2 regions of the Peptoniphilus sp. BV3AC2 genome follow, and region 2 is predicted to be linked to the other one. Evidence: riboswitches for the same ligand, from Rfam matches in the RefSeq annotation. Region 2 holds a riboswitch; the other holds the start of a gene.
The links. A riboswitch is a leader RNA that binds a small molecule or an ion and turns the genes downstream of it on or off. The one in region 2 is predicted to bind FMN.

Region 1 (5,378 bases), on a different contig from region 2:
TTGTATCATTATGTTGAATTTTACTCAACAAATAGATATTATGTATATAGAGGTGTTATATGTACAAAATTTACTCAGATGTAGCTGGAGATTTTTTTCGAAAGCGACCTAAGTAGAGCCGAAATTATTCCTATGGAATTTATCATAGACGAAAAAGTCTATACACATACATTAGATTATAGCGAAATGTCTAAGGAAGAATTTTTAAAAAAATTAAAAACTTCCGACATGTCTACCACGATGGTAAATCAATTTAAATTTGAAGAAACATTTAGAAAACCATTGGAAGAAGGTATGGACATTCTATATGTGGCATTTTCATCAGGACTTAGTGGACAATACCTACAGGCACTTAACGCAAAGGATGCCCTTGAAGCTGAGTTTCCAGATAGAAAGATAGAAGTTGTAGATACAAAGAATGCAACCTGGGGAATGGAAATTTTACTCCATAGAGCCATAGAAAACTTAGATAAAGGCATGGACTTAGTAGAAAATGCAAAAGATCTAGCTAAGCTTGTAGATAATGTAGCTACCATATTTATCGTTGAAGATCTTATGCATCTAAAACGTGGCGGTAGACTCTCTGCAACAGAAGCCTTCTTAGGGACTGCAATAAAAATTAAACCAATCCTTAAAATAGACGAAGAAGGAAAATTAAAACCTATCGACAAGGCAAGAGGATTAAAATCGGCTTACAAAAAATTAGTAGATATCTATTTTAATAATAGAGATGAAAAATCTAACAAAATTATTATTTTCCATTGTGCAAATCTTGAAGGTGCAAATGCCCTTAAAGAAGCTTTGGAAAAAAGAGACGAAAACCTTCAAATTGAAATTGGAGAATTAAGTCCTATCATCGCTGTCCATACAGGTATAGGAATGACTGCAATGACATTTGAGGGGGTGAAAGGTTGACAGATAAAAAGAAAACCGTAGTGCTTGGCATAAGCGGCGGTGTGGATTCATCGGTTGCAGCCTATCTATTAAAAGAACAGGGCTACAATGTCATCGGTGTCTTTATGAAAAACTGGGACGAAAATGACGAGGAATGTACTGCCACAGATGACTACCTAGATGTGGTAAAAGTAGCAAACGCACTGGATATTAAGTACTACACTGTTAACTTTGAAAAAGAATATTGGGACACTGTCTTTACATATTTCTTAAACGAATATAAGAAGGGCAGAACTCCAAATCCCGACGTAATGTGCAACCAAAATATAAAATTTAAAGCATTTTTAGATTTTGCTTTAAAACTTGGTGCAGATTATATAGCCATGGGTCATTACGCTAGAGTTAAACACGAGAATGGACATAGCTACCTGCTTCGCGGGGTTGACGAGAACAAAGATCAATCTTATTTTCTATCTCGAGTTAAAGAAGAAGCTCTTAAAAAAACTATCTTCCCTATTGGAGATATAAAAAAGGAAAAAGTTAGAGAGATCGCAGAAGAATTAAATCTTGCAACTGCAAAGAAAAAAGATTCCACCGGAGTATGTTTTATCGGCGAGAGAGATTTCAATAAATTCTTGGACAAATTCTTATTTACAAAACCAGGAAAGATTGTAGATGAGGCTGGAAACGTGCTAGGAGAGCACTCTGGACTGATGCACTACACCATTGGACAGAGAAAAGGAATCGGCATCGGCGGAGTTGGAACTGGAGAACCATTCTTCGTTGCAGATAAAAATTTAGAAAAAAATGAATTAATAGTTGCACAAGGGGTGGATAATCCTATATTATATAGAGATGAGTTCTATGTTGAAGAACCATTTTTTATAAATGGAACACCAGACTATCCACTTAACTGTACAGGAAAGATTAGGTACCGTGCTCCCGATGTGGGCATGGTTGTAACAAAAATAGACGACGAAACACTTAAAGTTAAGCTCGAAAAACCATTAAAAGGTGTAACTCCAGGACAAATAGCTGTGTTTTATTCTGGAGAAATATGCCTAGGTTCTGGTATAATTAAATAAATAGGAGGAATTTTATGATTTTAAAATTACAAAAAAGAGATCAACACGGAAAAAATAAAGTAGACAAACTTAGACAAGAAGGACTTGTTCCAGGAGTTGTTTACTCAAAGGGAGAAGAAGCAGTTTCAGTAACTGTAGTTGAAAAAGATTTAGTAAAGGCTTATGAAGTAAACGGTCTTTCAAACATTTTCAAAGCTGAATTAGACGGAGCACAAAAGGACCTTCTAATCAAAGAAATCCAAAAACATCCATTTAAGAATCAAATTCTACACTTTGACGCATACCTAATCGATATGAATCAAAAGATCAGAGTTACTATTCCAGTAGTTCTAGAAGGAAGAGACAACATCAAGGCTCAACCATCAGTTATCATGCAAATTATTGACAGCGTTGAAATTGAATGTCTACCAGGAGACCTTCCATCAGAAGCAGTTGTAAATGTAGTTGACATGCAAATTGGCGACAACATGACAGTTGCTAATCTAGATATCGCAGGAAATGACAAGATTCACATCCATGTAGATCCAGAAGAAGTTGTAGCAGTTCTATCTGAACCACAAGAAGAAAATCTTGAAGAAACTGACGAAGAAGTATCAGCAGAAGTTCCAACTGTAGCTGAAACTGAAGCAAAAGAAGAAGAATAATAAAATTTATTTAAAGATAGCTAGAATTTCTAGCTATTTTTTATTTAAATCTTTTTTAGAAAACTAAGACATTAAAAAAGCAAGGAGTTGTTTTCCTTGCTTTTATTTCTTTAAATTTAAAGTAAAAAAACTTCGATCTCTCGAAGTTTAATTTTTTATGAATCTTTAAGTGCTGGTCTTACTCTTTCGTAGAGTAGGACTGTTACCACTGCTGTTATAGATCCTTTGATGATGTTAAATGGAATTATACAGTAGACCATCATTGTAAATAAATCTGTTACCTTTGGAATTATTTTACTTCCCATTGCTACTATTGCTTCCATTGGCATAATCTTTGCGTAAAGTGGAAATATAAAGTAGTAGTTTGATATAAATGCAGATGTAGTCATAAGAACTATACCAAGTATAAGTGAAAGTATAGCTCCTTTAAAGGTTCTATATCTTCTATAGAATACAGAAGCTGTAATCGCGTATACAGATGCGATTATAAAGTTTGAAAGCTCTCCTACCATTCCTGTGTCTGTGCCTGTGATTATAATATTTAAAATATTTTTAATCGCTGCAATAATCACTCCATAGATTGGTCCCATGGTAAATGCTCCTAAAAGCACTGGTACATCAGAGATATCTAGCTTCATAAATGCAGGTGCGATAAATGCAAGTGGCATCTTTATATTCATTAGTATAAATGCCATTACAGATAAAACTGCCACCCTTGTGATGTTTCTTGTCTTAATTCCTCTTCTTGTTGTGTTATTCATAATTCCTCCCTTGCTTGGGCATAAAAAATGCCCCACTGCTTCAGGGGCCTCTTCTATCATCCAGACTCTACTGTCGGTACCTGAATCACACAGGTTCAGCTTGCGCTCGCGGACTTTACCGCCGGTCGGGACTTCCACCCTGCCCTGAAGAATAACTATACTAATTTTATATTATCTATTTTAGCTTGTCAATCTTTATTGAGATGTTCTATTATTTTGCCGCAAATCAATTATAATAGCGAAGTGACAATTTTTTTAATTATCCTATATAATATAACGATGAGGTGATACTATGAACTTAGATATTAATGTTATAAATTTTATGTCCGAGATTAAATGTGTGCCGCTGGATTATTTTTTTAAATTCTTTACCCATCTTGGCGATTTCGGATTCTTATATATTTTGATTGGAATTTTATTTTTATTCTTTAAAAAAACTAGAAAGACTGGAGCGACAATCCTTCTTTCTCTAATTTTCTGCGGAATTCTTGGAAATTTAATCTTAAAACCAACCATCGCAAGAATTAGACCCTACGATAGATTAAATCTTCCCTTGAAGATAAAACCACCGACAGATTTTTCTTTTCCATCGGGACATACCTATGGGGCTTTTGCAGTAGCTGGATCCATCCATTTTACAAAAGTTTTTAAGAGTCTTCCATTTTTTTTAGTGGCTGCGATTATCTCGGTATCTCGCATCTATTTCACAGTCCACTATCCTTCCGATGTGTTGGCAGGTGTAGTGATGGGAATGATTCTATCCTATGTTTCAAATAAAATTGTAAATAAATTTTATAAAAGTAATTGAAAATTTAATTTTAGAAATAAATTTTATAAATTTTAGATTCTTACAATTAATTTTTATAAATTTACTTTGTTTAGCGATTTTTAAAGTCGGGTAATTAAATTAAGAGGTGATTAAATGAAGTTAGAATTATTTTATAAAGAATCTTGTCCTTATTGCCAAAAGGTTCTAAGGTTTATGGAAATGAATAAAATCGACGATGTGGAACTAAAAGATATTGTAGCAAATCCAGAGTTTAGAGATACTCTCGTAGAAGTGGGAGGAAAGGGACAGGTTCCTTGTCTATTTATCGACTCTAAACCTATGTACGAATCCATGGATATCATCAAATTTTTAAAAGAAAGATTAAATTAATTAAATAAAAATTAGAGACGAATATTCGTCTCTAATTTATTTTGTAAATTTTAAATTTTACATACGGTTTTGGTTGTCAACCCATTCTTTAGCTTCTTCAACAGATTCTTCAGTAGGGATTTCAACTCCAGTTTCTGGATCTTTACCTTCGCTCTTAGCGTAGATATCAGAAGCTGCTTTGTCTCCATGTTTAATTTCGTTCATTTGTTCAAGGTTAGCTTTAGTTTTACCTACTAAATCTTGACTAAGTGTTTCTTTCTTAACTTCTTTGTTCATATTATACCTCCGTTAATATTATTCTACCCCTTCTGGATATAAATTACCAATTTTGATCTAAAATAAATTAGAAAAGGTGAAAAATGATTAAAAAAATACTTTCTTACGTCAAATCTTTTAAAATATATGCATTCTTAAGTCCAATCTTTGTAACCTTAGAAGTTATCATGGACATACTCATCCCATACACCATGAGTATCATCGTGGATCAAGGGATTATTTTAAAAGATAGGGACGTAATTATAAAAACTGGAATCCTACTAGTAATCTATGTACTTCTATCCTTTGGAGCAGGTATTACATCTGGATACCTTGCAACCAAGGCGAGTGCAGGACTTTCTAAAAATCTTAGAGAAGCACTCTATGAAAAGATACAGTCTTTTTCATTTAGGGATATAGATTCTTTTTCAAAAGGTTCTCTCGTTACAAGACTTACAACAGACGTTCAAAATATTCAAATGTCTTTTCAAATGAGTATTAGAATTGCGATTCGTTCGCCAATTATGCTTGTGTTTGCATTCATAATGGCATTTAAAATTAATAGAAATTTGGCTGGATA
Region 2 (5,378 bases):
ATCTCCTTTTGTTATCCTTAATTTATTTAATATAATGACTACTTAATGAATTCTGAAAGCATGTGGTTCATCTTTTCTGCCTTAGTCTTTAAGTAGAACTCGTCATCTTTTGTAGAATGAATTTCTATTGGCACTCTTTCCTTTATCTTCATTCCAAATTCTTTTAGTGAATAGATTTTGTCCGGGTTATTGGTTAGAAGTCTTAGCTCTTTTACTCCTAAATCTTCTAGGATTTGTGCTCCAGTTGCATAGTCCCTCGCATCTTCTGGAAATCCTAGGGCAAGGTTCGCTTCCACAGTATCCATTCCTTGATCTTGAAGGGCGTAGGCACGAATCTTATTTACAAGACCGATTCCTCTTCCTTCCTGTCTCATGTAAAGAAGGATTCCTCTTCCCTCTTCGTCGATTCTCTTCATTGCCATGTGAAGTTGGTTTCCACAGTCGCAACGAGATGATCCGAAGCAGTCTCCAGTCAAACATTCTGAATGGACTCTGCAGAGCACATCCATTCCATCTCCGATTTCGCCTTTTACTAAAGCTATGTGATGTTCTCCTGTTACAGTATCTATATATGCGTGGGCTCTAAACTTTCCAAACTTGGTAGGAAGATCTGCCACTGCAATCTCTTTAACTATCTTTTCATGTCTCTTTCTATATTTTATAAGTTCTTCTGTGGTGGTTATCTTCATGTTTAATTTTTTTGCAAGGGCAAATATTTCTTCTCCTCGCATCATGTGTCCATCGTCAGCCATGATTTCGCAGCAGATTCCCACTTCTTTAAGTCCAGCAATCTTTAAAAGATCCACTGTAGCTTCTGTGTGTCCCTCTCTTACGAACATTCCATTTTCCTTTGCAACTAATGGAAACATATGACCTGGGCGTCTAAAATCTTCCGGTTTTGCATCTTCTTCGGTAAGTTTAACTGCAGTTAGGGCTCTTTCGTAGGCGGAGATTCCCGTGGTGGTGTCCACATGGTCCACTGAAACTGTAAATGCTGTTTCGTGATTGTCTGTGTTTTCCACAACCATTTGAGGTAAGTCAAGTTTCATTGCGTATTCTTTTGACATTGGCATGCAAATTAAACCCTTTGCAAGAGATGCCATGGTGTTTATCGCTTCTCCTGTGGCAAACTGTGCAGCCATAATCATGTCCCCTTCGTTTTCTCTTGAAGGATCATCTGTAACGATGATGATTTCCTTATTCTTTAGCGCTTCTACGATTTCTTCGATGGTGTTAACTTTCATTTTCTTCTCCTTAAAATCCGTTTTCTCTTAAAAATTCCAAATCAATGCTATTTTTTTCTTCTTTATTTAAAAATTTATAGACATACCTTCCGATGATATCCGTTTCGATATTTATACTGTCTCCAAGTTTTTTATCCTTTAGATTGGTCTCTCTTATTGTGGTTGGGATTATGGAAACTTCTAAAGAGTTCCTATCTACCTTTGAAACTGTGAGACTTATTCCGTCTAAGGCTATCGAACCTTTGTTGACCACGTACTTAAGTACATCCTCCTCGGCAGAAATTTTATAGACTATTTCGTTTGAGTTGTGGGTAGTATTTATAATTTTTCCCACTCCGTCCACATGGCCTTGAACTATGTGACCGTCGAGCCTTTTAGTTGGACTTAACGCCCTTTCCAAATTCAAAATCTCTCCGCCTTTTAATTCTTTAAAAGTGGTATTATTTATAGTTTCAAGCATGGCTTCTGCTTCAAAATAATCTCCTCCAAGTTTTGTAACGGTGAGGCAAACCCCATCAGTTGCTATTGAATCCCCAAGTTTTGTTCCTTCAAGTACAACCTTCGCCGAAATATTTAAAGTATAGAGATCTTTTTCTTTTCTTATGCTATTTAATCTTCCTTGCTCTTCAATTATTCCTGTAAAAATACGATCACATCCTTCCTTTTATGAGTATGTCAGTTGCAATTTTAGTAACTTCTACATCTTTTAAATCTATTGCTTCGTCTAATTTTTCGATTCCCATACTTCCAATTGCCGAGATTCCGTCTGATCCGATGATCTTGGGAGCGATGAAGAAATAAAATTTATCTACCAATTTTTCTCTTAGCATCGATGCATTTAAGCTTCCTCCACCTTCCAAAAGTATGGAAGAGATGTTAAATATTTTTAATTTATCCATAAGATCTCTTAGATCAACCATTTTATTTTTTTCTTTTACGATTACTACATTTACATTTTCCATCTTGGATAGGATTTCAAATTTTTCTCTGTTGCAATTTTCTGTTGTGGCAATTATTGCTATATTTTCAAGATCCTTAGACAAAACTTTTGCCGATGGTGAGATTCTAAGTCTTGAATCAACGATTATTCTAGCTGGACTATGTGGATACCTTCCAGCTCTTACATTTAATGTGGGATCATCCTTTAAAACAGTGTTTATTCCAACCATAATCGCGTCGCACATTCCCCTTAGCTCGTGGGAGAATTTTCTAGATTCTTCTGAAGTTATCCACTGGGATTCATAAGTTCTCGTCGCAATCTTTCCATCAATTGTCATCCCAGATTTTAAAACTACAAATGGTCTATTATTTTTTATATAGGTAAAGTATCTTTCGTTTAGTTTTTCGCATTCCTCTTTTAGAATTCCTACTTCAACTTCGATACCTGCATTTCTTAATCTTTCTATTCCTCTTCCAGATACTTTTTCAAATGGATCACAGTTTCCAATGACAACTCTTGTGATCCTCTCCTCTATGATTCTATCTGCACAGGGAGGAGTCTTTCCATAGTGGGAGCAGGGCTCTAGATTTACATATAGGGTGGCACCATCTAAATTTTCTCCTTTTGTCTTTGCATCATTTATCGCATTTACCTCTGCGTGGCAAGATCCGAATACTTTGTGATAACCCACACCAATTATTTTTCCATTGCTTACGATGACACATCCGACAAGGGGGTTTGTCTTTGTGGCACCGATACCATTTTTTGCAAGCTCTATCGCCCTACTCATGAAATATCTATCGTCTAAGTTTTTCATTTCTTCTCCTAAAATAAAAAAAGAACCCATTTCAGGGTTCTAGTACACAAAAAAATCTCTTCTTTCATCCAGACTATACTGTCGGTATTGGAATTTCACCAATTCAGCTTGCGCTCGCGGACTTTACCGCCGGTGGGGAATTGCGCCCCGCCCTGAAGACATAAAATATATTTAGTTCTAATTCAATGATACCAGTTAATGAAATTTTGTCAATTAAAATATCAAAAATATTTTTTTTATATTTATGAAAACTTTATCCCTAAAAAAATATTGTGCTATAATTTACTTGAGGTGAAAAAAATGAAATATAGAATCGAACATGATAGTGTCGGAGACAAACAAGTACCAGTTGAGGCTTACTACGGAGTTCAATCTCTAAGAGGAGCTGAAAACTTTCAAATATCTGGTAAAACTCTACATCCAGCAATGGTTAAAAACCTTGCTCTAGTTAAGAAAGCCTGTGCAATTGTAAATAATAAATGTGGAATCCTAAGCGATGATGTTTGCAAGGCAATAGTTTATGCATGCGACGAAATCCTAGCTGGTAAATATTTAGAAGAATTCTTAACAGATATGGTTCAAGGTGGTGCAGGAACTTCTGCAAACATGAATGCAAACGAAGTTATCGCAAATATCGCTAACGAACACCTTGGCGGCGGACTAGGAACTTACGAACATGTACATCCAAACGACCATGTAAACATGGGACAAAGTACAAACGACGTATATCCATCAGCAGGTAAACTAGGAGCTCTAGATTTAATTCAAGATGCAATAAAGGAACTAAATAGACTTTATAATGCACTTATGAATAAATCTGATGAATTCTCAACCATCCTAAAAATGGGTAGAACTCAACTTCAAGACGCAGTTCCTATGACTCTTGGACAAGAATTCCACGCTTACGCATCAGTAATAAGACGTGACATCAATAGAATTGAACACGCTTCACACGCAATCAAAGTACTTAACATGGGTGGATCTGCAATAGGTACTGGTATAAACGTAGATAGAAACTACTTCGATATGATCGTACCAGAAATTTCAAAACTTACAGGATACGATCTAGAACAAGCTCCAGACCTAATCGACGGAACTCACAACCTAGATGGACTAGTAGAACTTTCTTCAGCCCTTAAGACCTGTGCAGTGAACCTTTCAAAAATTTCAAACGACTTAAGACTTATGGGATCTGGTCCAAAGACCATGATTGCAGATATTATTCTACCTCCAAAGCAAAATGGATCTTCCATCATGCCTGGTAAGGTAAACCCTGTAATCCCAGAAGTTGTAAACCAAGTAGCATTCAAAGTAATCGGAAACGACGTTACTATTTCAATGTGTGCTGAAGGTGGACAACTTGAACTAAACGCATTTGAACCAGTGCTTTTCTATTCACTATATGAATCTATAGAATTTATAACTCACGGAGTAGAAACTCTAGTTGATAATTGTATAGTAGATATAAAACCAAACCTAGAAGTGCTTAAGAAGGATCTTGAAACTTCTGTAGGAACAATAACAGCATTCGTTCCACATATCGGATACCAAGTATCAGCAGATATTGCAAAAGAATCTCTAAGAACTGGAACTCCAATTAGAAAGCTTATTTTAGATAGAAAGCTTTTGACAGAAGAAGAAATAAATGAAATATTCGATCCACAAGCAATGACTAAACCAGGTATTGCTGCAGAATATTTAATCAAACAAAAACATAATAAATAAAAATAAAATTTTAGACCCTAAGTTTTAAAAACTAGGGTCTTTTTACATAAAACTCAAAAAATATCTTGACATTACTATTTTCACAATATATAATATCTATGTTAAAGCCAAAGACAGCAGGTGCAACAGCTTAAATATCCTGCCGAGGTTCGAAAAACATTATTTTTTTAATGATCGGATTTACGTCTCACGGCTTTAGTGAGATTTTTTTATTTTGGGGGTGAAAGAGTGAGAGAACAAGTACTAAGCCAAAAACAAGCCCAAGTAGATGAAATTAAAGAAAAAATTGAAGCTGCTAAGAGTATCGTTCTTATGAACTACCACGGACTTAACGTAGGAGAAGTTACTGAGTTAAGAGATAAATTCAGAGCAGAACAAGTTGATTACAAAGTATACAAGAATACTTTGATGAAGAGAGCATTTACTGAGCTTGGATACGAAGGATTAGACGAAATTTTAAAAGGACCATCTTCTATTGCATTCTCAATGGCAGACGCAGTACCAGCTGCTAAGATCGCATCTGAATTTGCAAAAGACCATGAAGCTTTAGAAATTAAATCAGGTATACTAGATGGTAAAGTTATATCAACTGATATGATTGAATCTCTAGCAAAACTTCCATCAAGAGAAGTTCTTATTGCACAAGTACTTG

Region 1: linked by a shared signal. The riboswitch ahead of HMPREF1252_RS02890 (ECF transporter S component) and the one ahead of ribD (bifunctional diaminohydroxyphosphoribosylaminopyrimidine deaminase/5-amino-6-(5-phosphoribosylamino)uracil reductase RibD) in region 2 are both predicted to bind FMN.

Annotation. Positions count from the first base shown of each region.
Region 1 is NZ_AWXD01000008.1:218,793-224,170, forward strand. Features, by position in the region: gene HMPREF1252_RS02875 (DegV family protein) at 133-915, shown strand; gene mnmA (tRNA 2-thiouridine(34) synthase MnmA) at 912-1,979, shown strand; gene HMPREF1252_RS02885 (50S ribosomal protein L25) at 1,994-2,623, shown strand; gene HMPREF1252_RS02890 (ECF transporter S component) at 2,779-3,384, opposite strand; FMN riboswitch at 3,429-3,540, opposite strand; gene HMPREF1252_RS02895 (phosphatase PAP2 family protein) at 3,677-4,192, shown strand; gene HMPREF1252_RS02900 (glutathione S-transferase N-terminal domain-containing protein) at 4,307-4,543, shown strand; gene HMPREF1252_RS02905 (DUF3787 domain-containing protein) at 4,601-4,819, opposite strand; gene HMPREF1252_RS02910 (ABC transporter ATP-binding protein) at 4,903-5,378, shown strand, end outside.
Region 2 is NZ_AWXD01000007.1:260,355-265,732, forward strand. Features, by position in the region: gene HMPREF1252_RS01900 (bifunctional 3,4-dihydroxy-2-butanone-4-phosphate synthase/GTP cyclohydrolase II) at 39-1,244, opposite strand; gene HMPREF1252_RS01905 (riboflavin synthase) at 1,255-1,890, opposite strand; gene ribD (bifunctional diaminohydroxyphosphoribosylaminopyrimidine deaminase/5-amino-6-(5-phosphoribosylamino)uracil reductase RibD) at 1,895-3,001, opposite strand; FMN riboswitch at 3,054-3,165, opposite strand; gene HMPREF1252_RS01915 (aspartate ammonia-lyase) at 3,302-4,726, shown strand; ribosomal protein L10 leader region at 4,816-4,945, shown strand; gene rplJ (50S ribosomal protein L10) at 4,955-5,378, shown strand, end outside.